3 regions of the Paenibacillus spongiae genome follow, and region 2 is predicted to be linked to each of the others. Evidence: predicted binding sites of a transcription regulator. Region 2 holds the regulator's gene; each other region holds the start of a gene.
What was found. The regulator CtsR, encoded in region 2, represses protease genes until heat stress. The targets are predictions, from matches to a motif close to ATGGTCAATAAAGGTCAAACA.

Region 1 (10,779 bases), 2.1 Mb from region 2:
CGCACGGCCTTCCTTCTCGCCAAGCTCTTTCTGGATCGCCTTCATCTGCTCACGCAAATAATATTCCTTCTGCGTCTTTTCCATCTGCTTCTTGACGCGCTGGCTGATTTTGCGTTCGAGCTCAAGCACTTCGCGTTCATTGTTCAAGATGTCCAGCAGCTTCTCCAGCCGCTGGCGGACGTCGATCGTCTCCAGAATATCCTGTTTGTCTTTGATCTTTAAGGATAAATGACTGCTAATGACATCGGCCAGCCGGCCCGGCTCGTCGATGTCAGAAACGGCCGCATGCGTCTCGGGCGTCACTTTCTTCGATAAGTTAATGTAATGCTCGAACTGATTCAGCACCGTCCGCATGAGCGCGTCGATTTCGGGATCCGTCGACTCCTCTTCCGGTCTTTCCTTCACCGTTACCTCGTAGAAATCGTCATTGGGCAAATAATCGACAATTTCCGCCCTTACAACGCCTTCAACAAGCACGCGGATCGTGCCGTTCGGCAGCTTGAGCATCTGCCTGACGCGCGCGATGGTTCCCACACGGTAAATATCTTCCTGTGACGGCTCTTCAATATTGATCTCGGATTGCGAGCAAAGCAAGATCATATGATCGTCAATCATCGCGCGGTCTAATGCGCGAACAGACTTTTCCCTACCCACGTCAAGATGAAGCACCATGCTGGGATATACAAGGAGCCCCCTGAGCGGCAGTAGGGGCAGCCGACGACCTTTCCATTTAGCAGGTCCCATACCAGCACCTCCATTATCGCTGAAGTTTTCTATAAGCAGAAAACTCGCTGAAGCATTTTCCACCTTATTCTATACCATATTATCACTCAACTGAATCCGCCTGCAAATAAGGCAGTCCAGTAGCGATGAATACATCCGTGGCCGGAGCCTGCTGCATAGGCGCTGTACGCTGTTCTTCCTGCGGAAACGCATGCTTCAGCACATCATGGATATGATCCGCCGGAATGACCTCCAGACCTTGCAGATCCGCGAATATGACCTGCCAGTTCTCGCGCGGGATGATAACCCGGGTTGCGCCGGCCTGGAATGCGGCTTCCACCTTGGCCAGCACGCCGCCAACCGGCTTAACGTCGCCATGAATCCCGACCTCGCCTGTCATCGCCAGCTTGTTGTCGATCGGCTCGCCTTTGATGGCCGATGCGATTGCCGTAGCCATCGCGATACCGGCAGACGGTCCATCGATCGGCGTACCTCCTGGAAAGTTAATGTGCAAATCAAAGTTTTCCGGTTGAAATCCGATGCGGCGCAGGACGGTCAGGACGTTCTCGACCGATCCCTTGGCCATGCTCTTGCGGCGAAGCGTGCGGCTTCCTCCGCCGCCAAGTTCCTCTTCATCGACAACACCCGTTATCGTGAAGCGCCCTTTACCTGAGCGGGCCGGTATCGCGCTGACCTCGATTTCAAGCAGAGTGCCCATATTGGGCCCATAGACAGCCAAGCCGTTGACGAAGCCAACCTGCGGCGCAGCAGGCACCTTGCGATCGGGACGGGGCGGAATTTGGCTGCTGTTTACCACCCATTCGATATCCGCCGCCGTAATGCCATCTCTTCTCTCCGACAGGGCTAGGCCCGCAGCAAGCTGGATGACATTCACCGCTTCGCGGCCGTTCGTCGCATAGCGCTGAACGACTTCAATCGCTTCCTGATTGGGAGGAAGGCCGAGTTTCTTGAGCGCATTCACGGCAATTTGTCCAATTTCCTCCGCTAGCAGCGGCCGGAAATAAATCTCCATGCAGCGCGACCGCAGTGCAGGCGGCAGCTCTTGCGGCGAACGCGTCGTTGCTCCGACTAGACGGAAATCGGCAGGCAAGCCATTCTGAAAGATGTCATGGATGAACATCGGAATATTCGTATCCTCGGAGTTGTAATAGGCGCTCTCCAGAAACACTTTCCGGTCCTCCAGCACCTTCAGTAATTTATTCATCTGTATCGGGTGCAGTTCGCCGATCTCGTCAATAAACAGCATGCCTCCATGCGCCTTTGTGACCGCACCCGGCTTCGGCTGCGGAATACCCGCCACACCCATAGCGCCGGCACCCTGGTAGATGGGGTCGTGGACCGAGCCGATCAACGGGTCGGCAATACCGCGCTCGTCAAACCGGGCCGTCGTGGCGTCTATTTCAGTGAACTTCGCTTCCTGCTGAAACGGCGACGCCGGATTCTTCTTCGCTTCCTCCAAGACGACCCGCGCCGCTGCAGTCTTCCCGACGCCGGGCGGCCCATAGATGATCACATGCTGCGGATTCGCGCTGCAGAGAGCCGCTTTGAGAGCCCGCAGGCCGTCCTTCTGGCCAACGATGTCATTCATCGTTTGCGGACGCGTCTTCTCCGACAGCGGCTTCGTCAGCGAAATGGAGCGCAGCTTGCGCAATTTATCCATTTCCTTGCGGGACTCTTTATCCACTGCGGTACGATTCGTCTTCTGACTTCTGAGCAGGTTCCAAAAATACAGTCCGATCACGATGGCAAAGAACACTTGAATCAGCATAAGAATTAAACTTAAGCTCATAGCGTATTTACTCCTCTCCAAAAAAAACATCCGGCATTACCGGGACTCATACTTGTCAGTATTGCCCCTTGCCGGATGGAATAATCGCTATGAGCTCGCAAATTTGCGCGAATCGCTCGTTATTTGGTTGAATCGTGATGCGCCTTGCGTCCCGGAATCTCACCCGTCTCCTCGAAGACGCGTACAATTTCGTCAATTTCCTTCTTCAGCTCGCTCAGCAGATCCGCTTCAGGTACTTTGCGGATCATTTCCCCATAACGGAACAGCAGGCCTTCGCCGCGCGCCCCGGCGATGCCGATATCCGCCTCGCGCGCTTCCCCGGGACCGTTGACCGCACAACCCAATACCGATACTTTTATCGGCACTTTAATGCTGCTGATGTACTCCTCTACCTCGTTGGCGATGGAGAACAGATCGATATCCAGACGGCCGCATGTCGGGCATGATACGAGCGTTGCGGCGTTCGTAATCAAGCCGAAGCTCTTCAGAAGCTCGCGGGCCACCTTCACTTCCTCTACCGGATCCGCGCTAAGGCTGATACGCAGCGTGTTGCCGATTCCCATTGCAAGCAATGCTCCGATACCCGCCGAGCTCTTGATCGTGCCGGAGTGAAGCGTGCCGGCTTCGGTAATGCCAAGATGCAGCGGGTAGCGGATGCGCTCCGCAGCCATCCGGTAGGCGGCTATTGCCATCGGTACGTCCGACGCTTTGAGCGACACGATAATATCGTGGAAATCCAGCTCTTCCAGAATCCCGATATGAAATAACGCGCTCTCCACCATCGCTTCCGGCGTCGGGTAGCCGTATTTCTCAAGCAGATGATTCTCAAGCGATCCCGCATTTACGCCGATTCGGATTGGAATGCCGCGTTCCTTACAGGCACGGACGACCATCTCGATCTTGTCCCGTTTGCCGATGTTCCCCGGATTGATCCGGACCTTGTCGATGCCGTTCTCGATCGCGAGAAGTGCAAGACGGTAATCAAAGTGGATGTCCGCAACAAGCGGGATATGAATCCGCTTCTTGATTTCCTTAATCGCAGCGGCAGCTTCCTTGTTATTGACCGTCACCCGGACGATCTGGCAGCCTGCCTCTTCCAACCGTAAAATTTCTGCAACGGTTGCTTCCACATCCGCTGTCTTGGTCGTACACATGCTCTGAATGATGACTTCATCGCTTCCACCGATCGTGTGGACGCCTACTTTAACCGGTACGGTATCTTTTCGTAAATACATCAGGTAACCTCTCCCATGAACGTCAAAGTCCACCTCTTTATAAGCGGCCTTATGAGCCGCTTGGCAGAGGTGGATGCGTTGACTGTATATAGTGGATCAGGCGCTTTCTTCTTTTTTCTTGCCCTTCTTCGACGTCAACTCAGGCATAATCTTATCCTGAACAACCTTCTCCGTTATCATGCAGTTGGCAACATCGTCGCGTGATGGCACCTCGTACATCACGTCCAGCATAATGCCTTCGATGATTGCACGGAGACCGCGAGCGCCGGTATTCCGTTTGATCGCTTCCTTGGCTATGGCATCCAGCGCAGCAGGCTCGAAGTCCAGCTTCACGTTATCCATCTCCAGGAGCTTCTGGTACTGCTTAACAAGCGCATTCTTCGGTTCGGACAAAATCCGTACCAGTGCCGGCTCGTCAAGCGGCTCCAACGTCGAGATGACCGGCAGACGGCCGACAAACTCCGGAATCAATCCGAATTTGAGCAAGTCCTCCGGAAGCACCATGGACAGGTATTCGCCGGCTTTCAAGTCCTTCTGGCCATCGCCCCCGGCATTAAAGCCGATCACTTTCTTGCCGATACGGCGTTTAATGAGCTGTTCCAAGCCGTCGAACGCGCCGCCGCAAATAAAGAGGATGCTCGTCGTGTCGATTTGGATAAACTCTTGATGCGGATGCTTGCGTCCGCCCTGCGGAGGAACCGAAGCAACCGTACCTTCCAGGATCTTCAGCAGCGCCTGCTGCACGCCTTCGCCGGATACGTCCCGCGTAATCGAAGGATTCTCCGATTTGCGTGCAACTTTATCGATTTCATCGATGTAGATAATGCCGCGTTCCGCTTTCTCCACATCGTAATCTGCAGCTTGAATCAGCTTCAGCAAAATATTCTCAACGTCCTCGCCGACGTAACCCGCTTCGGTCAAGGAAGTCGCGTCTGCGATCGCAAACGGCACGTTCAGAATCTTAGCCATTGTTTGCGCGAGAAGCGTCTTGCCGGAGCCCGTAGGGCCGAGAAGCAGGATGTTGCTCTTTTGAAGCTCGACATCCTCTATTTTGTTTTGCGAATTGATACGCTTGTAATGATTGTATACCGCTACGGAGAGCGATTTCTTCGCTTGCTCCTGGCCAATTACATATTGATCAAGAATGTTGCGGATATCCTTCGGCTTCGGAATGTCCTTGAGATCAAGTTCTTCCTCGTGTCCGAGCTCTTCCTCAACGATTTCCGTGCACAGCTCAATACATTCATCGCATATATAGACGCCGGGACCGGCAACCAGCTTGCGGACCTGATCCTGCGACTTACCGCAGAACGAGCATTTCAACTGGCCTTTTTCGTCATTGAATTTAAACATGGGATCACCCCTTCATTTCGTTGATTACAGAAGCGTAGAAGTTACGACCTTATCGATAAGCCCGTAATTCAGCGCCTCTTCCGCGCTCATGAAGAAATCACGGTCTGTATCGCGGTCGATTTTGTCATACGGCTGACCCGTACGATCGACGAGAATCTGGTTCAGCTTTTGTTTCGTTTTGAGAATCCAATCGGCATGTATCTTAATATCGGACGCTTGGCCTCGAACACCGCCGAGGGGCTGGTGAATCATAACCTCGCTGTTCGGAAGCGCGAGACGCTTGCCTTTCGCGCCTGCTGTGAGCAGCAATGACCCCATGCTTGCAGCCAAGCCGACGCAGATCGTAGATACGTCAGGCTTAATGAACTGCATTGTATCATAAATACCCATGCCAGCGGTAACTGAACCGCCTGGCGAGTTAATGTACAAGTGGATATCCTTCTCCGGATCGTCTGCCGCCAGGAATAGCAGCTGCGCAATGATGGAATTCGCAACATCATCGTCGATCGCACTTCCTAGAAAAATAATCCGATCCTTCAAGAGACGGGAGTAAATGTCGTAAGAACGTTCTCCTCGATTCGTTTGCTCAACGACAATTGGTACCAGATTCATGCGACCAACCTCCTTTAATGTGATGTGACTGAAAATGAATCATAAACGCCTCACTGCCTGAGCATAAGCTTTACACGTTAAGTATGACCCTTATTGGGCTGACTCCAAACCGGCGCGCAAGGAACGTTTTGGTTTCAAAGTCATTTTATCATGTTCCGGGAGCAATGTCATTTTTCACTGCTAAACGGTTCACGAAGCTTCAGTGTCGGTGTGCTCTCAACACTGAATATTACAGTATACGGCGGTGCCGCAATGATATGTATTGGGCTCAGCCCATTTAATCGGTTCTTGCTTATGTACCCGCCAGAATTCAATCCCTAGCTGAGTGAAAACAGGCACGCTAATACGTGCCTGCCCATTGAAAGAATGAGCCGTCCGAGGGACGGCTGCAGTCTCCTTACGCCACTTCCGTAGCGACTTTGCTGTTATCGAGGAGGAACTTGATCGTTTTGCGGATAATAAGATCCGCCTTCAGGTTCTCCAGGTTTCCGTTGCCGGAGAAAATCTCGCGGAGTTCTTCAGCAGGACGGTTGTACATAGCGGACAGTTTTTCAAGCTCTTCATTCAATTCCTGCTCGCCTGCTTCAATGCCTTCGTTCTTGGAAATTTGCTCCAGAACCAGATTGTTGCGAACGCGCTTCTCAGCGTCGATTTTCATTTGGCCGCGCAGCGCAGCCTCGTCTTGTCCGGAGAACTGGTAGTACAGATCCAGGTTCATCCCTTGCGAACGCAGACGGTTCTCGAAATCGCGGACGAGATAATCTACTTCGGCATCGATCATAGCTGCCGGAACGTCGATGTCAGCTGATTCAGCCGCTTTCTCTACAACCGCAACCTCGCGGGCTTGCTCGTTTTCTTTCTCCTTGCGCTCCGTAAGCTTCTTCACGAGATCTTCTTTGAACTCGTCCAGCGTATCGAACTCGCTAACGTCTTTGGCGAATTCATCGTCAAGTGCAGGCAGGTTCTTACGTTTGATTTCATGCAGCTTCACCTTGAACGTAGCCGCTTTGCCAGCCAGCTCGTCGGAGTGGTAGTTCTCTGGGAACGATACATTGATATCCTTGAAGTCGCCTGTCGCCATTCCGATTACTTGATCCTCAAAGCCCGGGATGAACGAACCCGATCCGAGTTCAAGGGAATAACGCTCGCTCTTGCCGCCTTCGAACGGCTCGCCATCGATGTATCCGTCAAAGTCGATAACCGTCATGTCGCCTTGCTCTGCAGCGCCTTCATCAATAACGACCAGCTCAGCATGACGCTGCTGCAGACGGTTCAATTCCGCAGTAACTTCTTCTTCGCTTACGCTAACGTCGGCGGAAGGGATCTCAAGTCCTTTATAATCGCCAAGCTTCACTTCCGGCTTAACCGTTACTTTTGCTTTGAATTTGAACGTTTGGCCTTTACCGAATTGTTCGATATCGATGTCCGGACGGTCGACTGGCTCGATTCCTGTTTCTTTCAGAGCGAAAGAATAAGCTTCCGGAAGCAGAATATCAATGGCATCCTGATAAAGGCTTTCGATGCCGAAACGCTTCTCGAACATAGCGCGAGGCACTTTGCCTTTACGGAATCCAGGTACGTTTACTTTCTGAACGACTTTCTTAAACGCCTTGTCCAGCGCTTCCGTAACTTGTCCCTCTTCGATCTCTACATCGATGGCGACAAGATTTGTGTCTATTTTTTCCCATGTTGCTTTCATGTTATGCTTTCCCCTCCAAATAAAATCACGCATTCATGCGCATAAGTTTCACGATTCATAAACCATTACATTATAATCAAGTTCAGCCGGAATATCAAGGCTCGCCACCGCTATCTTCACCATGAAATTGCGCTACGAGCCGCAAAGCCCGGCATGCTTGTTCGTACCGGAAGCGCAGGGCGTCCGTAATTCCGTATGTATCGCGCAGCTGGTCGTCATCCGATCTGCCGTATAATGACAGCTCCAGCGTCTGATGCAGCGCCGCTGCGAAGCAATCGACCGTATCTTCTTCGTCCCTGACCATCATATTGTAGATCGTCGTGCCATATAAACACTGCAGGCATTCCTTCCACAATTCCTTGGCAAAATGAGGAAGAGTCGAATCCAACACTTCCGTTACGGACTCTACCCTCTCGGCAACGAGATTTACGACGTCCGGGAAATCATCCATCGAGAGCGGCGTTTCTTCGATTTCCAGATCGACCGTTTCACCAAGCCGCTGGATTTGGATCCGGCCGGTTACTTCGCGCTTCCGCAAGCACTGGAGCGCTTTGAATTGGAGTGCCGGGTGCAGCTCGCTGCCCGTTAACCAGGACACCAAGGTCGTATCGACGTCAGGATGATCCAGATGAACGGCCCGTTCCAACGCAAGGACCTGCTGATCCACAACGGGATGATGCTGTATGATATACAAAATCTGCTCGACATACGCGTCGTCCTGCTTAACAGGCGTCAGCACCTGCTGCCGGATGGAGTCCTCGTCCTCATCATCCTCTTGCGAATCCATCATGGCGCCGCTCTGCGAGCTTCCTCCATTCGAATCGGGAAAAGCCATGTCCAGCCAAGACAGAAGATTGCCCCATTCCTCATAATGGCGCTGATCCTCGCCCTGGCACTTAAGCAGGAAGTGAAGCAATCTCTTGGCTTCTCCATACTGCTCCGCTTCGAGCATGCGGGTCAGCTGAATCTGGTATTGATCCAGCATGGTTGGAAACAAATAAACATTCTCTTTGTTGTCGCCTTGCGACGTTCTTGAAGTCGTAATGGAATCACCGCCTTGTATCAGGTGCTGCAAATGTTGAGATGCCGGGCCTTGTCCCCGGCGATCTATTTCGTTAACGATTATAACACTGTCTATTGTTGATTTCCATGAGACGCTATGCTATCATAATTCTACTCATAATCTTAGTGCGGGTGTAGTTCAATGGTAGAACGCCAGCTTCCCAAGCTTGAGGCGAGGGTTCGATTCCCTTCACCCGCTCCATAAAAAAATCAAAATAAGCCTTGATAATTAAGGCTTTTTCTTTTTTTATTATTAACTCATTTGGAGTTAATTTAACCATTTGGGGCCGGATTGGGGCCAAAAGCCCTAATGGATAAATTATTACTTCATAATACATAACCTTTATGAAAAACTCTGTTTCAATACCTGGCCCCCTGTCTCTCCCCGATCCCATGTTTTGAATAAGAGGATGGTGATTCCATGTGTCATCCTCATTTAACGTTAACAAGTGGGCAACTAATATGAAAAAAAAAAAAGCAGGCGGGGCTAACCCCCTGCTCTTTTTCATATTCAATCAATTTTTAGATACCATCAAGCTCCAGCGCCAATATGATTTTGTTTAAGTTATCTGGAGGCTTTTAGATTTATTATGTACTTAGTATTTCCTCCCTCAGACGAGCGTTCAAATGCCTCTACGAGCCACTAGGTCACTTAAAGTCGTTATTCCTTCGCTCGCCTCTTTAACAACCTATCTTCATCCGTTAAGGTATCCCTTACATACTCCTTAAATGCAGGAGGATATTTATTGATACCTGTTGTTAGTATAACTTGAAAATCAGGTTTTGTTTCAACTGCTGGGTCGGGAATTATTTTTTGTAAAACTCTGTCCAAGTTTTCATTATCAATTCCAAGATTCTCAGGAGTATCGATCAATAAGAATCTTGGAAAGGGAATGTCACTTTCAATAGACATTCTAAGTAACGTTAAAAAATACATGAACCGTTTCGGAACATTGGTGCTTGCCTGTTTGTATTCACCATCATTGATAATGGGCATATAATTCTCATCAATTACTGCCTTATTAATGTCGTCCGCCGTATCAGTCATCAAACTGTTATATATTTCATTAAATTGTTTCAGTTGTTTTTCTATTATGTCTTTCAGGATCCCCTCCAACATCAGAGCTCTCCTGAATTTTCTGCCGTACTCCTCATTCTTAGTATTAAATTGCTCTTCAAGTGATTCATATTTTTTTAATACAACATTCTTTTGTTCTAAGTCCTGTATTTTCGACTTCTCTTGTAAAATTTCATCATTTATGCGATTTAGTTCTGAGTCATTAGATAAAACGGCTACATCTTTCTCTATGTCATTTAAATGCGATGTTAATTTTTCTTTCTTTATTTCCAATACAAAAATAGCCTTATCAATATCATTTAGCTCTTCTTCGCAAGATTCTAAAGCGACATCTATTGTATCAACTGACTTTTGTTTGGATTTTAAAATATCAAGATATTCTTCAGAGCTATAAAAGAATTTTTCGTATTGGCTTTCATCAATTTCGGAGCCACAAATGCAATGGTTTTCTTTCCTATCTACCCTCAGTAAGCAACAAGGACATGTATTAGGGGAGAATAGATTTAGTTCCTCATGTGCAGAAATTATCTTCTTTAAATGAGTGACTTCTCGAATGAGATCCTCTTTTAAATCCACCAAGCTTCTATGCTCAGTTAAAACGTTCTGCTTTCTTTGTTGGAGCATAACGTACTCTCTTTCAATCTGTACGAGATCAGTCCGAAGTTGTGTTAGTTGATGGTTAAATTGCCTGGAGTCGATTTTTAACTTTTTCCTAGACTCACGGTAAATTTGCAACTTTTCGAGGTTTATATTTGCTGACATTAATTCTTTCTCTAATGCTTCTGTGGTTAAGTGAGATATATCATACCCCATATCTCTAACCATTTTTTCATAGTTGTTGAAAACAGATTTTGCGGTATCACGCTCGCGCTCTAACTTTTTTAACTCACCAACTAAGGAGTGATATTCTGAAAACTGATGACCTATAAGCAATTCAAAAATAACTTTACGGATTTGCAAAGAGTCGGCAATAAAATTATTATCCGTCCGATGCTCTTTATAAATCTTTCTCGGCACAGTATCTTGGTCATAATGTATAAGTCGATACAGATCGGGGAAGTTGATTTTAAATTTCCGTGAGCCTTGATAAATCTCAACTACTTCAATGTGTAATTTTGATAGGAACCAGTCAGAAAAAATTACTGGATTTGCTTCACCTCTATAAATCGCATAGGATTCAACATTCCCACTTGAATCAGTAACAAAG
Region 2 (10,779 bases):
CTTCGGAATTCCGATTTTTTTGAAGTTGGGATATTTAATGGTACTAACCATAAGCAGCGATAGCACAAGCGTGCTTGTAAGCAGCACGGAGATTGGAATTTCCTTATGGAACAGGGCAAGCGTAGCGAGTACGCCGCCGGCCGCCGGGATCGGCAGGCCGATAAAATATCCGGGCATGCCCGACACCACGTTGAACCGGGCTAGACGGAGCGCGCCGCATATCGGAAACAGCGCCGTAATAATCCAAGCCGGTGCCGGATTTAATTGCTGGAATGCAACGCTATACATAATAAAAGCCGGCGCTACGCCGAACGAAATGACATCAGATAGTGAATCAAGCTCTTTCCCAAATTCGCTTTGCGCATTCAGCGCGCGGGCTACCCGGCCGTCTACGCCGTCCATCAGCATGGCAATGATCACCATCATGGCCGCTATTTCGGGCTTCGCATTTTCCGGGAAAACGAGAATGATGGCGACGATACCCAAAAATAAGTTCGCCACTGTGAAAAGACTCGGTATCGATTTCGTAAACATTATGCTCCACCTCATCTTTACTATACCCCAAAAGCATTTTCAGAAGCGGAAAGTAATTGTCAATTGCAACCAGCACCTGTCCGCATTCTAACATTGTATGGGATTTAGATTTGTCTGTCAATGAACATCTGTTCTTGAATCCGCTTAAGCCCATCCTTGATCGCACGGGCCCTGACTTCCCCAATTCCGTCCACCGCATCCAGTTCTTCGATCGTAGCCATAAGAATATGCGGCAGGTGATCGAACTGTTCCACCAGATTATGCATGATCGTTGCCGGCAGACGCGGGATCTTGCTAAGGAGTCTATATCCCCGGGGAGCAACCGTCTCTTCTGCCGCGGAGCCGACACCGGCGTAACCGAGCAGCTTGATAATCGGCGGCGAATCGAGCAGCTCATCAGACGTTAATTTCCGTATGGCGGCCCGGATTTCCCGGATGCGCTCCTCGCTCGCATCCTTGGCGTAATCCTTGAGAAGGAACCACAGCTCTTCCTCCACGCCTCCGACCAGCTCTTCCATTTGCATGCTGATGAGGCGGCCTTCCGTGCCCAGCTCGTTGACGTAGCGTTTGATTTCCATCTTCACCCGTATAACCATTTCTACCCGTTTAATGACATGTACAACCTCTTGAAGCGTTACAAGCTCTTCAAATTCCGACGCGGATAGATTGGTGAACGACTGGCCCAGCACCGCTTTATATTTCTCCAGCGTTTGAATCGCTTGATTCGCCTTGGTCAGAATGACGGCCATATCCTTCAGAGAGTACCGCAGCTGCCCCTGGTATAAGGTAATAATATTGCGCCGCTGGGAAATGGACACGACCAGCTTCCCTGTCTGTTTGGCTACCCGCTCCGCTGTCCGGTGACGGATCCCCGTCTCGCTGGATGCGATGGAGCTGTCCGGGATCAGCTGGGTATTCGCATACAGAATGCGCCTGCGATCTTCGCTCAGAATGATGGCGCCGTCCATTTTTGCAAGCTCGTATAGATAGTTGGGGGAAAAGTCGCAATTGATGGAAAAGCCGCCATCGACAACTTCCATCACTTCCGGGCTGTATCCCACCACGATCAGCGCACCTGTCTTTGCCCGCAGGACGTTCTCAAGTCCGTCTCGAAACGCGGTTCCGGGCGCGACCATCTGTAATAGCTGGTTCATAATTTCTAGTTGATTAGGCTCTTTCATCATCTGCCCCCTTATCCGAGTGCTGCCGCAAGCGCCTGCGCAACCGTCTCTACGCCTATAATTTCAATGCCGGTGGGCGGACTCCAGCCCTTCAAGCTCTTCTCTGGCATAATGATACGCTTGAAACCAAGCTTCTGGGCTTCCTTCACCCGCTGCTCCGCACGCGACACGGCACGCACTTCGCCAGTCAAGCCGATCTCGCCGAATACAACGTCGAACGGTCTGGTCGGCGCGTCCCGAAAGCTCGAAGCGATACAGACCGCCACCGCCAAATCGACGGCCGGTTCATCCAGTTTGACACCGCCGGCTACGTTCAAGTAAGCGTCCTGCGTCTGAAGAAACATCCCCATCCGTTTCTCCAGTACCGCAATAATAAGCGACAGCCGGTTATGATCGATGCCCGTCGACATCCGGCGCGGTGACGGGAAATTCGTTGTAGCGACAAGCGCCTGCAGCTCCACGAGCACGGGACGTGTCCCTTCCATGCTTGCCACGACGGTTGACCCCGACACGCCGAGCGGCCTCTCGGACAGGAACAGCTCGGACGGGTTGCTTACTTCCCGGAGACCTGCCTCCCCCATCTCGAAGATCCCGATTTCGTTCGTGGAGCCGAAACGATTCTTCACGGCACGAAGCAGCCGGTAGGAGTGATGCCGTTCTCCCTCGAAGTAGAGCACGCAATCCACCATATGCTCGAGCAGCCGCGGGCCTGCGATCGCCCCTTCCTTCGTCACGTGCCCGACCAGCACCGTCGCAATGCCCCGTACTTTGGCGACCCGCATGAAGTGAGCCGTGCATTCCCTTACTTGAGAGACGCTTCCGGGTGCGGACGATACGCTGGGCTCATACACCGTCTGTATGGAATCGATAACGAGAAAATCAGGCTGGACCGATTCAATGGCCTCATTAATTTGCTCCATATTCGTCTCACATAATACATACAGCGTATCGGTCAATGCACCGAGCCGGTCCGCCCGGAGCCTTGTCTGCTTGACCGATTCCTCGCCGGAAATATATAAGACGGTTAAACCTTTTACAGCCAGCGCATGCGATGTCTGCAAGAGGAGCGTCGATTTGCCGATCCCGGGGTCGCCGCCCACCAGTATAAGCGACCCTGGAACCACACCCCCGCCCAGCACCCGGTTCAATTCCTGTAAGGCGGTTTCAATACGCGGTTCCTGACCACTATCTATGTGTATGATGGAAAGCGGCTTTTCTTTCGTCTGAATGAGCGAAGAGCCCTGTCCCTGCGTCTTAACGACCGTTTCTTTCTCTTCCACCATGGTGTTCCATGCACCGCAGCCCGGGCATTTACCCAGCCATTTCGGAGACTCCGTGCCGCAGTCGGTACACGCGAATTTTGTTTTAAGTTTTGCCATCGACGGCTCCTTTTACGATTAATGCTACCTTCAAAGTTTACCATTTATTCAAGTCCGGTTAAAGCCTCTAGCTTGAAAAATAGGAATAAACGTTCGTTTCTTGCCATGATAATGAATGATCCATCTAAAATTTAATATAATCTTTAACAATCAAGACCGGTAACCCGGGATAAACGCCAAAAAAGTCCCTTCTTCGTCGTAGACGCAGAAGGAACTTTAGTGGATGTACGAGAACAATTTGTCGTTATGCATCTGCTCCAGCAAGGCGGGATACAAGCACACGGTGCGTCGTCATCTTCGAACCCAGCATCACGCTTTCGCCCTGCGGCGCTCCTGACTGACCTCCAGCCCCTGACCGGGATGCATGCGCCTGCTTGAAATTATCGCTGTTCACCCAGCCTTCGAAAGCGGCCTTGTTCTCCCAAGTCGTGCTTACCTTCAGCTCGTCGTACTCTTCCAGGCCTTCCGTAAACAATACCTCCATACGCACGAAACCCGGCTGCTGATCCACGCCCTTCGAACGCTGAAACCGCATCGCGACCTCTTCCCCGTGGCCCTTCTTCACTTTAATCGTATTCATAACGATGATCACAGATATCCCTCCCTGCTTAACTTGTCTCTTCTAGTTTATCAATCCTTCGGAGCAGAAACAAATAGGAGCCGGTCAACCTGGCAACAACACAACAAGGTGCCCCCGATCGGGGGCACCTTGTATGCTGGAAATTAGGCTCGGTATTTCGTTGCAGGCTCTCCCTCGGCGACTTCGCCCGTCAAGGGTTCCTTATGCGTAACGGTCAATTCGCCATTCTTCTCGTCAATGACGAGCGTGTCGCCTTTGCTAATTTTACCCATCAGCAGATCTTCGGACAACCGGTCCTCGATATGCTTCTGAATCGCTCTACGCAGCGGACGCGCTCCGTATTGCGGATCGAAGCCTTCCTTCGCAAGGAAATTCTTCGCCGCGTCGGTAAGCGTGAAGTCCACTTCCTGCTCGCGCAGACGCTTGCGCAGCTCGTCGGACATCAGCGTTACGATTTCCGCAATGTGCTCTTGCTCCAGCGCATGGAACACGATCGTCTCGTCGATCCGGTTCAGAAACTCGGGACGGAAGCTCTTCTTCAGTTCTGCAAGCACTTTATCCTTCATCACATTGAAGTCATGCCCCGCATTCTGGACGGCTGTAAAGCCGAGCGAAGAATTTCGTTTAATTTGATCGGCGCCAACGTTTGAAGTCATAATAATCAAGGTGTTGCGGAAGTCGACCACTCTGCCCTTGGAGTCCGTCAGACGGCCATCCTCCAGCACCTGCAGCAGAATATTGAACACTTCGGGATGCGCCTTCTCGATTTCATCAAGCAGCACGACCGAATACGGTTTGCGGCGAACCTTCTCTGTCAGCTGGCCGCCTTCCTCGTAACCGACATATCCCGGAGGCGCCCCGACAAGACGGGAGGTCGAATGCTTCTCCATGTATTCGGACATATCGATACGAATAACCGCGTTCTCGTCGCCGAACATCGCTTCGGCGAGCGCCCGTGCCAATTCCGTCTTCCCGACACCGGTCGGGCCGAGGAAAATGAACGAGCCGATCGGACGCTTCGGATCCTTCAGACCTGCACGCGCACGGCGGATCGCACGCGATACCGACTTGACTGCTTCAGATTGGCCGATTACGCGATCATGCAGAATCTCTTCCATTTTTAGCAGCCGCTGCGTTTCTTCCTCCGCCAGCTTGCTCACCGGAATGCCGGTCCAGCTTGCAACGACCTGCGCAATATCCTCGGTCGTTACCTCGGAGTCCGTGCGCCCTTGTTTTTCTTTCCACTGGTTTTTCGTCAAGTCGAGCTCTTCACGGATTTTTTGCTCCGTGTCGCGCAGTGCGGCTGCCTTCTCGAACTCTTGGCTTTGCACCGCGGAATCCTTCTCCTTGCGGATATCGTCCAGACGGTTCTCCAGCTGCTTGAGATTAGGCGGTACCGTGTACGACTTGAGCCGGACTTTGGAAGAAGCCTCGTCGATCAGGTCGATTGCTTTATCCGGCAGGAACCGGTCTGTAATGTAGCGGTCGGACAGCTTAACGGCTTGCTCGATCGCCTCATCGGTAATTTTCACGCGGTGATGCGCTTCATAGCGGTCACGCAGGCCATGCAGAATTTGAATCGCTTCTTCCGGCGATGGCTGGTCGACTGTGATCGGCTGGAAGCGGCGCTCAAGAGCCGCGTCCTTCTCAATATATTTGCGGTATTCGTCAAGCGTCGTTGCCCCGATGCACTGCAGCTCACCGCGGGCAAGCGCCGGCTTCAGGATGTTGGAAGCATCTATGGCACCTTCGGCGCCGCCTGCTCCGATCAGCGTATGCAGCTCATCGATGAACAAGATGATATTCCCGGCTTGACGGATTTCATCCATAATTTTCTTCAAACGGTCTTCGAACTCGCCGCGATACTTCGTGCCTGCGACGACCGAACCCATATCCAGCGTCATCACGCGCTTATCGCGCAGCGTCTCGGGAATTTCGCCGGCAATGATTTTTTGAGCCAGTCCTTCGGCGATGGCCGTTTTACCGACGCCAGGCTCACCGATCAGCACCGGATTGTTCTTCGTCCGGCGGCTGAGAACCTGGATGACGCGCTCAATTTCCTTGCTGCGCCCGATAACTGGGTCCAGGTTGCCTTCCTTCGCGTATGCGGTCAGATCCCGCGCAAGACCGTCCAGAGTTGGCGTACTTACATTCGACGGCGAGCCGTGATTGCTCGATACCGCTTCACTGCTGCCAAGCAGCTGCAGCACCTGCTGGCGGGCTTTGTTTAGGCTGATCCCCAGGTTGTTCAGCACTCTGGCGGCCACACCCTCGCCTTCGCGAATGAGGCCCAGCAGGATATGCTCAGTCCCCACATAGGTATGACCCAGCTTGCGGGCTTCATCCATGGACAGCTCAATAACCTTCTTGGCACGCGGTGTATAGGCAATATTCGTAGGCTGCTCTTGACCGCGGCCGATTAGCGTTTCCACTTCGTCCTGAATCTTCTCCAAACTTAAACCGAGACCGATCAGCGCCTTGGCGGCGATGCCTTCCCCTTCCCGATTCAAGCCAAGCAAAATATGCTCTGTACCGATATTGTTATGACCGAGACGAACCGCTTCCTCCTGTGCAAGCGCAAGCACCTTCTGCGCACGCTCGGTGAATCTTCCAAACATCATGTTCACACACCCCCATGATCGGATTTACGCCCCAAATGCTGGCGGATTAATTCTGCACGCCGGATATCCCGCTGATCCATGTTCAGCTTCTCATTGAATGTATGCTGAAGGAAACCCGGCTGTGTTAATACCATTAATTCATTCATGACCTGCGGCGACACATCCCGAATTAAGCCGAGATCGATCCCCAAGCGAACATCGGATAGCCGCTGAGCAGCTTCCTTCGAATCCATGATCGATGCATGCGACAAAATCCCGTAGGACCGGAACACCCGATCCTCCAGCCGCACCCGCGACTCCTGCTGCATCATCCGCTCGCGCGCCGCCCGTTCATGCTCGATAATTTGTTTGGCAACGCTGTGCAAATTATCGATGATTTCATGCTCAGACTGCCCGAGTGTAATTTGGTTCGAAATTTGAAACAGATTGCCAAGCGCCTCGCTGCCTTCGCCGTACATCCCGCGAACAGCGAGCCCGACTTGTGTAATAGCCGACAAAATGCGGTTAATTTGCTGCGTCATCACAAGCGCCGGCAGATGCATCATGACCGATGCCCGTATCCCCGTTCCGACGTTTGTCGGACAGCTTGTTAAAAACCCGCGGCGTTCATCAAACGCGTAATCGGCCTCTTCTTCGAATATATCGTCAATGCGGCTCGCTAGCTCCCAGGCCTCGTTAATTTGAAAACCGGGATACAAGCATTGAATCCGCAGATGATCCTCTTCATTCACCATGATGCTGACCGATTCGTTATCGCTCAGAACGAGTGCGCCGCACCTCGACTCATTCGCAAGGTTAGGACTGATGAGGTGCTTCTCGACCAGTACTCTTCGCTCCAGCTCGTTCAGGTCGGATAACGGGATCGTCTCGAATCGGCCGATCTCATTCAATCGTCCCGAATTACCGACTGACGTCAGGCGCTCCATGACTTCCTGCGATTGTTGATTGGTTGCAAGCATCGGAAACGGATGCCCTAGCAGGTTTCGGGCAATGCGAACGCGGCTGCTGATTACAATATCGGCATCGGGTCCGGTGCCCTGCATCCAATCGCTAAGCGCATGCTGTGTAAATGAACGATTCGACAAGGCGATTCCTCCTTCCTTCACTGGCGACGTGTTAGGTCTCGGCGACGCTTCGCTCCAATTCGCGGATTCGGTCGCGGATCTTAGCCGCATGCTCGAATTCCTCGCGTCCTATCAGGTCGTGAAGCTCATGTCTAAGATTCTCGATCTCGCGCTTCAGCTGAATTTGTCCGCCTGAACGCTTCGGAACCTTCCCGACATGAACGGTATTCCCATGAACACGTTTCAGGATCGGATCCAGCTTATCGCCGAATTGGTCGTAGCAATTGCTGCAGCCGAACCGTCCCATTTTGCTGAACTGTCCGTACGTCAAACCGCAATTATCACACCGCAGTGCCTGCGGTTTGGCGCTCAGTCCGCCGACACCCCCAGGGGTCTCGAAGTCGAGCAGGCCGGAAAGAAGACTATGGATGGAAAATCCGCTTGCAGGGCTTGCGAGACCTTCGCCCTTCTCCCTTGCGCATGATTCGCAAAAATGAAATTCCGTTTTCTCCCCGTTGACGTTTTTCATGAAATGGAGCGTCGCCGGGCGCTTACCGCATTCTTGACAGATCATAAGTCGCGTAATCCCTCCTAAAGTTTCGCGGACGCAAAACTCAATATCGAAATCATACGCTTAAAAGTTTTGCGAAGCAAAACTCACTTCGTAAGCATAAACTTAAGTTTTGCGAAGCAAAACTCACTTCGCAAGCATAACCTTAAGTTTTGCGGAGCAAAACTCACTTCGCAAGCATAACCTTAAGTTTTGCGGAGCAAAACTCACTTCGCAAGCATAACCTTAAGTTTTGCGGAGCAAAACTCACTTCGCAGCATTGCCCTAAGTTTTGCGGAGCGAAACTCTTCGTAAGCATTAGCTTTCGATTTGCAATACCATGCTCACTTTGTAAGTATTACCCTAAATTTTCGCGAAGCAAAACCCGCTTCGAAAGCATAACCTGTGCTGCGGAACATAACCACTTACTTCGCAAGCAGCGTAATGAGCATTGCCTTGAGCAGTCTTGCGCGAACCTCGTCACGCGTAGGCAGTATCAACGCAATGGCTTCACGCGATACCGCTGCCCGCAGCAAATTAGCTTCCCGTTTGGAAATCAGCTCTGCTTCTTCCAGTTGATAAATTATGCCTTCCGCAGCCGTTTGATCCACCTCGGATCCGATCGTTTGTGCGATATGCCCTTGAATCATCTTCAGCGTAGGCAGTTCGACGCGCTGGATCCGGATGTACCCTCCGCCGCCTCGTTTGCTTTCAACGAGGTAACCTTTCTCCAGCGTAAAGCGGGTACTGATCACGTAATTGATTTGCGACGGAACACATGAGAACCGGTCTGCCAAATCGTTGCGCTGAATTTCGACCGCGCCTTCTGGGCTATCCTGCAGCATATGCTTCAAATACTGCTCGATGAGATCGGAAATGTTGCGCATTTCACTAACCTCCTTACTGCTGACAGAAACTACGTTGAGCATCTTGAAAAATCAAAAAAGTCTAATTAATCAGATTTCATTGACTTTGACTTTCTTTGACTTTAACTTTATTATACGCGTTTTTACCAAAAGGTCAAGAGGATTGCCATCAAATCCTGTCTCCTTTTTAGCTTTAGCGGTTGGCGGGCATTTATACGTATCCGGCTTATGCAACCTTTATATTCCACTCGCCGTCTAGTAGTCATTCCCATAAGTAACGCCAAGAGTTTCCGGCCTTCCCCGGTTATCGTCGAAACAAACTGATCTACAAGGAGGCACCGCCATGAAGAAGACGTCCCGCTCAGCCGGTCGTCATTGGAAGCAATGGATCGGCGCTGCTGTTATAACGCCTGTACTGCTCGGCGGATTTTCAGAAGCTCCTTTTGCCGCTCCTCTTTCCGCACAGGCAGAACAAGCAGAGGGTCAGTCAAGCAGCGCCTTATCATGGAGCTATTCATATGCTTATGAAGATCAACGTACAGGTACCGTACTGGTTAATGTCTATAATAATGGTGAAAGCCGTATTCTTATGCGAGACGCCGAGGGCGCTTGGTCGAAGCTTCCGTCCAGGTATACGCAAGTATGGAATCTGCCCGGTTCATCAGCCGCCGCAATCATACCTACCTATATGATTGCACGAAATGAATTCGATAACCTTTACTTCAACTTCGAACGGCAAGCAATCGTGAGCGGCGGCCTTTATGAATGGTCACCCTCCCAAGCCTACGGCATACGCAAAGAAAGTCCCTATACGTTTCCACCGAACAACTTCTTGCTATTCAAAGATCAGAAATCCGGCGTTATCCGCCAAATGGATGTTTCACCCTTCGATTACCGCCGCCTTCAATGGTTGAAGGATGGTTCATTCGTGACCGACCGATTCAACGACGCGGCCCAGGAGAACGAGATTGTTATTGGGCGTCCGGACACGGGAACGGTCAAACGTTTAATGCTGGGAACAATTCGCCGTATTAATGCAGACGCCGGCCTCATCGCATTTGTGAAGAATGAACCTGGGCGAATCTGGTATATCTACAACCTGTCTACAGGAAAGGAACGGACGTTGGTCAGCGAATCCGAGAAGTTGGCATTATTCCCGGAGCCCGTTCCGTCCGATGATCCGAAAGCCGCGATCACACTGTCTTTGCCTGACGTTGATCGGCTGCCCGAGTTCAAACCCGCCTTCGAATATGCGAATGAAGCCGTTCTGAATATTAATGATCAACAGTATGCCCTTCCTTATGCCTTTATTGGCGGGAACAGCGTATACGTGCCTGTCCGTCCTCTGATTGACGATTTAGGTCTTGAAGTGACGACGAACAAGTCTCCGCAAGGGAATTCCTACACCATCCAACGGGCAACTGCAGCCATCACGATAAAGAGTGATGAGGTGCATATCTACAGCGACCGGCTGTTCATAAATACGGGCCATTTACAAAAACTCGGCTTCCATAATCCGGTCGTCGGGTGGATCAATTGAGCTTCATGCGGATAATTACTTGAATAGAATGTTTTTATCTAAACTAGGGAAGGTCGTGTCCGCTACATGAAAGTCGCATTAAAAAGTCGGTTGCTGCTTGCCGCTTCTATCGCCGTTCTCACCGCTTCTCTGCCAATGACTATACCTTCAGCAGCGTCAGCCGCATTTTATCTCAATGACTCAAATCCCCTTGCAGCCTGGACAATCCATTATTCCTTCGCCTTCAAGGATCCGTGGACAGGAACGCTATTTTTCAACGCTTCTAACGATGAGGGCGAGAGATATATTATTTTCAAAGAGAAGGATAGCACCTGGAGCAAGCTTCCCAAAGGCTATAATTTCGCCTGGAAGAACGGCAATGAGTCCCTTGCCCGCATCGACTTGTCGCATTCCGTCCTTGAACAATATAAGCCAGTAACCGCTCCCCTGTTCGGCACACTCTTGTATGACAATACCGATAATAC
Region 3 (10,779 bases), 950 kb from region 2:
AACCATCGACTTCGCAAAATTGACGAGATTGCGGAAAAATTAAGGAACGGGTAGCATTAGGCTAGTGCTGTTATGGGAAAAGTGGTATAATAGTGACTAAAATGACGATAGCACTCGTGAACAATCTAACGAATGAATTTATTATAGGGGGTAAGGTTTCCATGACTAGGCATCCGGTTGTCGTTCGACTGAAAACAGGTCTCCATGCAAGACCGGCCGCACTTTTCGTACAGGAAGCGAATAAGTTTTCTTCCGAGGTATTCGTCGAGAAGGACGACAAAAAAGTGAACGCAAAATCGATTATGGGCATTATGAGCCTTGCCATTAGCTCAGGTACCGAGGTGACCATAAGTGCGGAAGGTTCGGACGCAGATCAAGCTGTAACCGCTTTAGTCAATTTGGTCAGCAAGGAAGAATTGGAAAACCAATAAACCTTGGCGAAAAAGCTCCCTTCGAGGGGGCTTTTTTAATTTTAACAATGATTTCTCCGCCGCCGGAGGACGGCGATCGTCTTTTCTTACCGATGACTGCATATTTCATGGCTAATGGAAGAGTTTTGCAACAATACTAGGAAAATGCACGTCTAGGGAGTAAACGATGAAGGAGATGATGAAGATGAGAGACGAAGAAAAGCGTTATCGGCGCCGCTCCATGCTGCTATTCGTGCCGGTGCTGGCTGCGGCCATCGGGATTGGAATGGTCATCGGAACGGGAGGCCCTAAACCGGAGGTTCAGGCGGCCGCAGCGGACGGAGGAGTGGAGAGAGGCTTGATAACCGTATCGGGCAATGGCGAGCTGCAGGTAGCTCCCGATGTAGCGTATATTAATGTCGGCATTGAAACGCGGGCAGCAATGGCTAAGGAAGCGCAGGCGAAGAATGCCAGTCAGTTCGCGGCTATGGAGAAGGTGCTGTACGATACCTACAAGCTGGCTAAAAAAGATGTGAAGACGATCAGCTTCTATGTTCAACCGGAATATAAATACAATGAAAAGGACGGGACGAGTAAAGTGACGGGCTATGTGGCGACCCATACCGTCCAGATTACGTCGCGCAACCTTGAAGGCATCGGTCAGCTGCTGGACAGCTTGTCGGCAGCGGGAGCGAATCGGATCGAAGGGGTGACCTTCAACACGGAGAAGCAGGAGCAGTATGAGCTGCAGGCGCTCGAGAAGGCGATGGCCAATGCGAAAGCGAAGGCGGAGACGCTGGCGAGGGCGGCCGGCCGTTCCATTAAGGGAGTCGCTGCGATCTCCCAAGGGAATGTGAGCAGCAATCCGATCTTCCAGCGGAATGTGGCCTTCGCAAGTGATGAATCGGCTGCAAATGCCAAGACGTCGATTCAAACCGGCGAAATTACTGTTACGACGAGCGTAAGCGTGGCTTATGAGATGCAATGAACAAGCAGCAAAGCATAAAAGGCAGGAGCCCTTAGGGCTCCTGCCTTTTATGCTTGTTTCCCACAGTGGGTGAGTAAGCAAGCTGCATCAAGCAGTTGTCGTTAGTTTCTTTCGTGTACTTCCAAGCCGCGTTGTTGGATTGCTTGTTCAATTAACGAGATAAATTCATTAGATAAACGCATGGCCTTCGCTTCGTGGTAGACCTCCACCAGATGGGTGTCGCTCAGAGGCCGCAGCAGCAGCGATTTGTCCTGCATCGGCAGGAACAAATTCAACGCTTGCGTATCTGCCGGCGTCTCGGATTCGTAGGGACGGTCATATTCAGACGAGTAGTGTGCGAAGACGGGCTCGGTATTAGTAGAACGAATGAAATTACGCACATTGGCAATTGGATTCGATAGTTTCATGAGGGTGCAACTCCGTTAAATAAGATTTCTTGAAACAGCCTAGACGTAGGCGGAAATGGAATCATTTAGTACATGATAGCATGAATAATTGAAGGAGTCGTTATGAGTTCAGCCGGGTGAATTTTTATTGACATATCACGCGAAGTGTGTTATAGAGAGGGGCTTACTTGGAGAGGCTGATGAAAGAGAAAGAGCGTCAACCGTATTACAACGGTTGACGCTCTGGTGGATGTCTTACAGTTTGTCGATGACCTTGTCGACCAGCCCGTAAGTTGCGGCTTCGGCAGCGCTCATGAAATAGTCGCGATCCGTATCCCGCTCGATCTTCTCAAGCGGCTGTCCGGTACGCTCGGACAAGATCCTGTTCAATGTATCGCGTGTCTTCAGAATATGCTTGGCACGGATTTCGATATCGCTGGCTTGGCCTTGCGCGCCGCCAAGCGGCTGATGGATCATCACTTCGCTGTTCGGAAGGGCGTAACGCTTGCCTTGCGCGCCTGCTGCAAGCAGGAATGCGCCCATGGAAGCGGCCATACCGACGCAAATCGTGGAGACGTCCGGTTTAATGAACTGCATCGTATCGAAGATGGCGAGACCTGCGGAGACTGAACCTCCCGGGCTGTTGATGTAGAGGGAAATATCCTTCTCCGGATCGTCGGCGGCAAGAAAAAGCATCTGTGCGATAATGGAGTTCGCCACCACATCGTTCACGGGCGTGCCCAAAAAGATAATACGGTCTTTCAGAAGCCGGGAATAGATGTCGTAGGCGCGCTCGCCGCGGTTGTTTTGCTCAATGACCATAGGTACGAAATTCATGTCTAAGTAGTCCCTCCTTAGTATGGTTTGTTAATTATGGAAGCTTGGCTTCCTAAGTTAGGTAATGTGCTTCAGTATAACCATCATAACGGAAAGCGAAACGAAAGTCAAAGATGGTCAAACATAGGATACAAAAAAACCGGCATAAGCCGATTATTCGTTGTATTATGGCGCGCCCGCGAGGGATCGAACCTCGATCTCAGGCTCCGGAGGCCTACGTCATATCCATTGGACCACGGGCGCAAAAGGGATAGCGAGGATTAGTATATCTAATAATCGGGAAAAAAGCAATATGGGCGAAAAAAATAATTTTGTGTAAATCGTGACAGCAAACGGTTTCATCGGCAAAACCCATCTTGCCCCGCGTTCTGCTTTGGAGTACAATAGCAGTGGGACTTAAAAAGATAACGCGGGACGCATTGTGTCCATGGTCTACGGATTTAATTTTGACAATGGAGTGAACGCGGAAGATGCAGTCTCTCATTGAATTGCAGCAACAGCTTGTGCCGGATATGCTCGCGGCGATGAAGAAGCGGTATCTCATTCTTCGCCAAGTGCTGCTATCCGATATGATTGGCCGCCGGATGCTGGCCGCTTCTCTTACGATGACGGAGCGGGTGCTGAGGGCGGAGACGGATTTCTTGAAGGCGCAAGGACTTCTTCATATCGATGCTGCCGGCATGCGGATTACGGATGCAGGCAAGCGGCTGTTGGAGGATATGGAGCCTTTCTACAAAGCGATGTTCGGCTTATCCGATCTGGAGACTCGCATTCGCCAGCGGTATGGCCTCAAGCAGGTCATGATCGTGCCGGGAGACTCCGATATTTCGCCGCATGCGAAGCGGGAGCTTGGACGTGCAGGATGCTCGGCGCTCCGCAAGGTGATGGAGAAGGACGATATCGTTGCCGTAACCGGCGGATCTACGCTTGCCCAGGTAGCAAGCCAGCTGACGACTCAAACCTCGCTTAAGGGAAATTGGTTCGTGCCCGCAAGAGGCGGATTGGGCGAAAGCCTTGACTACCAGGCGAACACGATCGCATCGACGATGGCCAAGCGGACCGGCGCGCAGTACAGGCTGCTGCATGTGCCCGATCATCTGGGGGAAGAAGCATACCAGTCCTTGATGCAGGAGCCGAATATCCGTGAAATCGTAGAAGTGATCCGTCATGCGCGCATTGTTATCCATGGTATCGGAGACGCAGTGGTTATGGCGAGAAGAAGGCGTGTGGACGAATCCGTTATTGAGGCGCTGAACGCAGAAGGGGCGCTGGCGGAAGCGTTCGGGTATTATTTTGACCGGAATGGCAATGTTGTACACCGCATGCCGACGGCCGGACTCCGGCTGGAGGATATTATGGCAACCGAGGTTGTCATCGCAGTAGCAGGCGGACGGAGCAAAGGCGAGGCGATCGCATCCGTCATGCGCTTTGGACATGACGACATACTGGTAACCGACGAAGCCGCAGCACTAGAAATCGCCGCATTGCTGGATGATGAAGAAGGTTTGGACATCAACGCGAGATCTTGACGTATGCTCGCAGCTCGGGGGCTGCGTTCGGACGTCTTGAGATAAATTTAAACATTACGTTACTAGGAGGAAAAAAAGATGGTTAAAGTAGGTATTAACGGATTTGGCCGTATCGGCCGTAACGTATTCCGCGCAGCTTTGAACAACCCAGAAGTCCAAGTGGTGGCTGTAAACGATTTGACGGACACGAGCACGCTCGCTCATCTGCTGAAATATGATACGACTCACGGCAAGCTGGACGCTACAGTAGAAGCGAAAGAAGGCGCGTTGATCGTTAACGGCCGCGAAATCAAAGTATTTGCTGAGCGCAACCCTGAGAACCTTCCATGGGGTCAAGAAGGCGTTGAAATCGTCGTTGAATCGACGGGTATCTTCACGGCGAAGGAGAAAGCCGAGCTTCACCTGAAAGGCGGCGCTAAGAAAGTCATCATCTCCGCACCGGCTTCCAACGAAGATATTACGATCGTTATGGGCGTTAACGAAGACAAATACGATCCAGCCGCTCATACGGTTATCTCCAACGCTTCTTGTACAACGAACTGCCTGGCGCCGTTCGCGAAAGTCATTAACGACAAATTCGGTATCGTCAAAGGCATGATGACGACCGTTCACTCCTATACGAACGACCAGTCCGTACTGGACCTTCCGCACAAGGATCTGCGCCGCGCTCGCGCTGCCGCAGAGAACATCATTCCTTCGTCGACGGGCGCTGCCAAAGCGGTATCCCTTGTACTGCCTGAACTGAAAGGCAAGCTGAACGGCATGGCAATGCGCGTTCCTACGCCTAACGTGTCGGTTACGGATCTCGTTGCCGAGCTGAAAGTGAACGTTACGGTTGAAGAAGTTAACGGCGCTCTGAAAGAAGCTGCAGACGGCCGTCTGAAAGGCATCCTGAACTACTCCGACGAGCCGCTCGTATCGAGCGACTACAATGGCGACCCGGCTTCTTCCACGATCGATGCACTGTCGACGATGGTCGTTGAAGGCAATATGGTTAAAGTTGTTTCCTGGTACGACAACGAGTGGGGCTACTCGAACCGCGTCGTTGATCTTGCCGCATACATCGCTTCCAAAGGTCTGTAATACGGACACCTACTGCGAAGGAGCTGCCCGTGCAGCTCCTTCTCGTTGGTTGATACGGAAGAAAAATGGTGGGTTAATTCACCGCGTATATAGATAAAGAGTCTGCTCCGGCTTGCCGAACGAGCCGGTAACAGGTATGGATAGGGCTTAAGTGGAATGATGAATAGATGGAACTAGGGCAGAGGCTTCCGATCTTCTTGCAAGAGCAATGCGGGAGCGGAGCATCTGCATGTTCCACCAAACCGAGGAGGATCTGCATCGATGAATAAGAAGAGTGTGCGCGATGTCGAGGTAAGCGGTAAGCGCGTATTTGTGCGTGTTGACTTCAATGTGCCGTTGGAGAACGGTGCGATTACGGACGATAAGCGGATTCGCGAAACGCTGCCGACGATTAACTACTTGATCGAAAGAGGCGCAAGAGTTATTCTGGCGAGCCACCTTGGCCGTCCTAAGGGGCAGGTTGTCGAGGAGCTGCGCTTGACGCCGGTTGCGGCGCGTCTGTCCGAGCTTCTTGGAAAGCCGGTTAACAAGGCGGATGCGGCGATAGGCGGAGAAGTGGAAGCGCTGGCTGCAGCATTGAAAGACGGCGAAGTGCTGCTGCTTGAGAACGTCCGGTTCTACGCGGGCGAAGAGAAGAATGATGCGGAGCTCGCGCAGTCCTTCGCGAAGCTGGCGGACCTGTTCGTGAACGATGCATTCGGCGCGGCTCATCGCGCGCATGCTTCGACAGAAGGCATTGCTCACCACCTGCCGGCCGTTTCCGGTCTTCTGATGGAGAGAGAGCTGGATGTGCTCGGCAAGGCGCTGAACAATCCTGAGCGTCCATTCACGGCTATTGTCGGCGGATCCAAGGTTAAGGATAAGATTGATGTCATTAACAAAATGATCGAAATCGCGGATAACATCGTGATCGGCGGCGGTCTTTCTTATACATTCTACAAAGCGCAAGGCTACGAAATCGGCAAATCGCTTGTTGATAACGAGAAGCTGGATCTGGCACTCGGATTCATTAACAAGGCGAAAGAAATGGGCAAGAACTTCCTTCTGCCGGTCGATATCGTGGTAACGGACGATTTCAGCGCCGATGCCAATACGAAGATCGTGGATATCGACGGCATTCCGGCTGACTGGGAAGGCATCGACATCGGACCGAAAACCCGTGAGATTTACGCGGACGTCATCAAGAACTCCAAGCTGGTCGTATGGAACGGACCGATGGGCGTATTTGAAATCGAACCGTTCTCGCACGGTACGCAAGCTGTAGCGCGCGCATGCGCGGAAACTTCCGGTTACACGGTAATCGGCGGCGGCGATTCGGCTGCTGCTGCGGAGAAATTCGGACTCGCAGACAAGATGGACCATATTTCCACTGGCGGCGGCGCCTCCCTGGAATTCATGGAAGGCAAGGCGCTTCCGGGCGTAGTTGCTTTGAACGACAAGTAATGGCATGCTGTTGAAGGCAGGTTAAAATATTCTTCAATATGTTGTTAGGAGCTGAAGAACATGCGGAAACCAATTATTGCGGGAAACTGGAAGATGTTCAAAACCGTTTCTGAAGCAACTGCGTTCATCGCGGCTGTGAAGGGCAAGGCGGAGGTAGATGGCGTGGAAGCGGTCATCTGCGCGCCATACACGACGCTGCCGGCGCTTGTCGAAGCGGCTAAAGGAACGTCGATCGCGATCGGGGCACAGAACGTGCATTTCGAAGACAGCGGCGCCTTCACGGGAGAAATCAGCGGCGTCATGCTGAAGGATCTCGGCGTGAAGTACGTTATTATCGGGCATTCGGAGCGCCGCGCTTATTTCGCGGAGACCGACGAGATCGTGAACAAGAAGGTTCATGCGGCATTCAAGCACGGCCTGACGCCGATCGTCTGCGTGGGCGAGAAGCTGGAAGAGCGCGAAGCGGGACAGACGAAAGACGTATGCAAGGTGCAAACCGAAGCGGCTTTCCAAGGCTTGTCCGCAGAGCAGGCGGCGCAGGTCGTCATTGCTTATGAGCCGATCTGGGCGATTGGAACGGGTAAATCCTCGACATCCGAGGATGCGGAGGATGTCATTGCCTATATTCGCGGCATTGTCGACGGCCTCTATAACAGCGAGACGGCGAATGCGGTTCGTATTCAATACGGCGGCAGCGTGAAGCCTGGCAATATTCGCGAATATATGGGACAATCGAATATTGACGGCGCTCTTGTAGGCGGTGCAAGTCTGGAAGCGGCGTCCTACATCGAATTGGTCGAGGGGGCGAAGTAAGATGACGGCTCCGAAACCGGTTGCGCTTATTATTATGGACGGATTCGGCCTGCGGAACGATGTGACCGGCAATGCGGTTGCGCAAGCGTCCAAGCCGAATTACGACCGTTACATGTCGACCTTTCCACATACGACGCTGACAGCATGCGGCGAAGCGGTTGGGCTTCCGGAAGGCCAGATGGGCAATTCCGAAGTCGGCCATCTCAATATCGGCGCCGGACGGATCGTCTATCAAGACCTGACCCGGATCGGCAAATCGATTCGCGAAGGCGAGTTTTTCGAGAATGAGACGCTGATCGGGGCCATTAACCATGCGAAGGTTAACGGCAAGAAGCTTCACCTGTATGGCCTTCTCTCCGATGGCGGCGTGCACAGCCACATAAGCCATTTGTTTGCTCTGCTGGAGCTGGCGAAGAAGAACGACCTCGACGAGGTTTACATTCATGCGTTCCTGGATGGCCGCGATGTAGCGCCTGACAGTGCGAAAGGTTACCTGGAGCAGCTGCAAGCGAAGATCGAAGAAATCGGCGTAGGGAAGATCGCGACCGTACAGGGCCGTTATTATGCGATGGACCGCGATAAGCGCTGGGAACGGACAGAGAAATCTTACCGCGCTATGGTCTATGGCGAAGGTCCTCAATACGCAGATCCGATTCAAGCGGTTGTCGATTCGTATGAGAAATCGGTGTATGACGAGTTTGTCATGCCGACGGTTATTCTCGGAGCGGATGGCAAGCCGGTCGGCCTCGTGGAATCCGAAGATGCCGTGGTCTTCTTCAATTTCCGTCCGGACCGCGCGATTCAGCTGTCTCAAGTGTTTACGAACGATGATTTCCGCGGTTTCGACCGTGGAGCGGGCGCGCCGCTGAACCTGTACTTCGTCTGTCTGACGCTGTTCAGTGAAACGGTTGGCGGGTTTGTTGCGTATAAACCGAAGAATCTCGACAATACGCTTGGCGAAGTGCTCGTTCAGAATAACAAGAAGCAGCTTCGCATTGCCGAGACGGAGAAGTATCCGCACGTGACCTTCTTCTTCAGCGGCGGACGCGATGTCGAGCTGCCGGGCGAAACGCGCATTCTGATCAGCTCGCCTAAGGTTGCGACCTACGACCTGCAGCCGGAGATGAGCGCGTACGAGGTTGCCGCAGCCGCTGTGAAAGAGATCGAATCGGATAAGCACGACGTCATCATTCTGAACTTCGCGAACCCGGATATGGTCGGTCATTCCGGCATGCTGGAGCCGACGATCAAAGCGGTGGAAGCGACGGACGAGTGCATGGGCAAAGTGGTCGATGCGGTGCTTGCCAAAGGCGGCGTGGCCCTGATTACGGCGGATCACGGCAATGCCGATATGGTCATTGACGAGTCGGGACGCCCGTTCACCGCCCATACGACCAACCCGGTTCCGTTCATCGTGACGAAGGCAGGCATTACGCTGCGCGAGAACGGCATCCTGGCCGACATTGCGCCGACGATTCTCGAATTGGCCGGGCTGGCGAAACCGGTCGAAATGACCGGCAGCTCCATCATTGAGCAAGCTTAGCAGACAAGCGTGTAAGTGATAAGCAATACCACCATACAAAATAAGGAGTGTTCCGTTCATGTCTATCATTACTGACGTATATGCACGCGAGGTGCTCGACTCCCGCGGCAATCCAACGGTTGAAGTTGAAGTTATTCTTGAGTCCGGCGGCAAAGGCAGCGCAATCGTGCCATCCGGCGCATCCACTGGCGCTTACGAAGCTGTCGAGCTTCGCGACGGCGACAAAAGCCGTTACCTCGGCAAAGGCGTATTGAAGGCTGTTGACAACGTCAACTCCATCATCGCACCAGAAATCATCGGCCTTGACGCGCTGGATCAAGTATTGATCGACCGCAAAATGCTGTCGCTGGACGGTACGCCGAACAAAGGCAAGCTGGGCGCGAACGCGATCCTCGCCGTATCGATGGCGGTTGCCCGCGCTGCAGCAGACGCATTGAGCGTTCCGCTGTACACATACCTGGGCGGCTTCAACGCTAAAGTTCTCCCAGTTCCGATGATGAACATCGTGAATGGCGGCGAGCATGCCGACAACAACATCGACGTTCAAGAGTTCATGGTTCTGCCGGTTGGCGCAGAGAGCTTCAAGGAAGCGCTGCGTATCGGCGCGGAAATCTTCCACAACCTGAAGTCGGTTCTGAAAGACAAGGGCTTGAACACCGCTGTTGGCGACGAAGGCGGATTCGCTCCGAACCTGGGCTCCAACGAAGAAGCCATCACCACCATCATCTCGGCTATCGAGCGCGCAGGCTACAAGCCAGGCGTCGACGTATTCCTGGGTATGGACGTAGCTTCCACGGAATTCTTCAAAGACGGCAAGTACCACCTCGAAGGCGAAGGCAAATCCTTCACGCCTGCTGAGTTCGTGGATCTGCTTGCATCATGGGTGGAGAAGTACCCAATCATTACGATCGAAGACGGCTGCTCCGAAGACGATTGGGAAGGCTGGAAGCTGCTGACCGAGAAGCTGGGCGGCAAAGTGCAGCTGGTTGGCGACGACCTGTTCGTGACGAACACCGAGCGTCTGTCCCAAGGCATCGAGAAAAGCATCGGCAACTCCATTCTGGTTAAAGTGAATCAAATCGGTTCGCTGACCGAAACGTTCGATGCCATCGAAATGGCTAAACGCGCAGGCTACACGGCTGTCATCTCTCACCGTTCCGGCGAGTCCGAAGACAGCACAATCGCTGACATCGCGGTAGCGACGAATGCCGGTCAAATCAAAACAGGCGCTCCGTCCCGTACGGACCGCGTTGCAAAATACAACCAATTGCTCCGCATCGAGGATCAACTGGGTTCGACTGCTCAATACGCAGGCAAAAGCGCATTCTACAACTTGAAAAACTTCAAGTAATCGCGCAATAGCAAAATGACAAAAGAATGTCCCAAATGGAGGTATATCTTCCATAGAGACGTTCGCTATAATAGGGGAGAGACTGCGTGCTTAGTGCGCCGGCTCTCCTCTTTTTAATATAAGAAAGTATAAGTTTTCGTCTTACTTGCTTATATTTAAATAGCAATATTGCATAGTGGATGCAGGGGTAAGGGCGGACCTGAGAGGCTTAATCAATACCGCCAAATACGTTGAAAGCGGTGGATAATATGACAAAACCAGTCGTTGGTTTGCAGCTGTACACATTGCGTGACCAGACCGAGAAGGATTTCCTGGGCACGATTCGCAAGGTTGCCGAAATGGGCTATAACGCGGTTGAATTTGCCGGTTATTTCAATACGCCTGCCAAAGAGCTGA

Region 1: the regulator CtsR is predicted to act here: its motif matches at 5,814-5,834, upstream of clpP (ATP-dependent Clp endopeptidase proteolytic subunit ClpP).
Region 3: the regulator CtsR is predicted to act here: its motif matches at 2,725-2,745, upstream of clpP (ATP-dependent Clp endopeptidase proteolytic subunit ClpP).

Annotation. Positions count from the first base shown of each region.
Region 1 covers NZ_CP091430.1:4,893,821-4,904,599, forward strand. Annotated here, with positions in the region: gene lon (endopeptidase La) at 1-744, opposite strand, end outside; gene lonB (ATP-dependent protease LonB) at 827-2,533, opposite strand; gene ispG (flavodoxin-dependent (E)-4-hydroxy-3-methylbut-2-enyl-diphosphate synthase) at 2,653-3,768, opposite strand; gene clpX (ATP-dependent protease ATP-binding subunit ClpX) at 3,865-5,121, opposite strand; gene clpP (ATP-dependent Clp endopeptidase proteolytic subunit ClpP) at 5,146-5,733, opposite strand; gene tig (trigger factor) at 6,131-7,432, opposite strand; gene L1F29_RS22240 (hypothetical protein) at 7,527-8,429, opposite strand; tRNA gene L1F29_RS22245 (tRNA-Gly) at 8,623-8,696, shown strand; gene L1F29_RS22250 (hypothetical protein) at 9,156-10,779, opposite strand, start outside.
Region 2 covers NZ_CP091430.1:6,989,472-7,000,250, forward strand. Annotated here, with positions in the region: gene pssA (CDP-diacylglycerol--serine O-phosphatidyltransferase) at 1-534, opposite strand, end outside; gene disA (DNA integrity scanning diadenylate cyclase DisA) at 639-1,715, opposite strand; gene radA (DNA repair protein RadA) at 1,727-3,094, opposite strand; gene L1F29_RS31505 (antibiotic biosynthesis monooxygenase) at 3,339-3,686, opposite strand; gene clpC (ATP-dependent protease ATP-binding subunit ClpC) at 3,818-6,295, opposite strand; gene mcsB (protein-arginine kinase McsB) at 6,298-7,338, opposite strand; gene mcsA (protein-arginine kinase activator protein McsA) at 7,412-7,933, opposite strand; gene L1F29_RS31525 (CtsR family transcriptional regulator) at 8,335-8,796, opposite strand; gene L1F29_RS31530 (TolB-like translocation protein) at 9,119-10,315, shown strand; gene L1F29_RS31535 (hypothetical protein) at 10,382-10,779, shown strand, end outside.
Region 3 covers NZ_CP091430.1:321,653-332,431, forward strand. Annotated here, with positions in the region: gene whiA (DNA-binding protein WhiA) at 1-54, shown strand, start outside; gene L1F29_RS01515 (HPr family phosphocarrier protein) at 162-431, shown strand; gene L1F29_RS01520 (SIMPL domain-containing protein) at 616-1,398, shown strand; gene L1F29_RS01525 (sporulation histidine kinase inhibitor Sda) at 1,500-1,805, opposite strand; gene clpP (ATP-dependent Clp endopeptidase proteolytic subunit ClpP) at 2,040-2,621, opposite strand; tRNA gene L1F29_RS01535 (tRNA-Arg) at 2,790-2,864, opposite strand; gene L1F29_RS01540 (sugar-binding transcriptional regulator) at 3,092-4,150, shown strand; gene gap (type I glyceraldehyde-3-phosphate dehydrogenase) at 4,229-5,233, shown strand; gene L1F29_RS01550 (phosphoglycerate kinase) at 5,495-6,676, shown strand; gene tpiA (triose-phosphate isomerase) at 6,737-7,489, shown strand; gene gpmI (2,3-bisphosphoglycerate-independent phosphoglycerate mutase) at 7,491-9,032, shown strand; gene eno (phosphopyruvate hydratase) at 9,091-10,383, shown strand; gene L1F29_RS01570 (sugar phosphate isomerase/epimerase family protein) at 10,632-10,779, shown strand, end outside.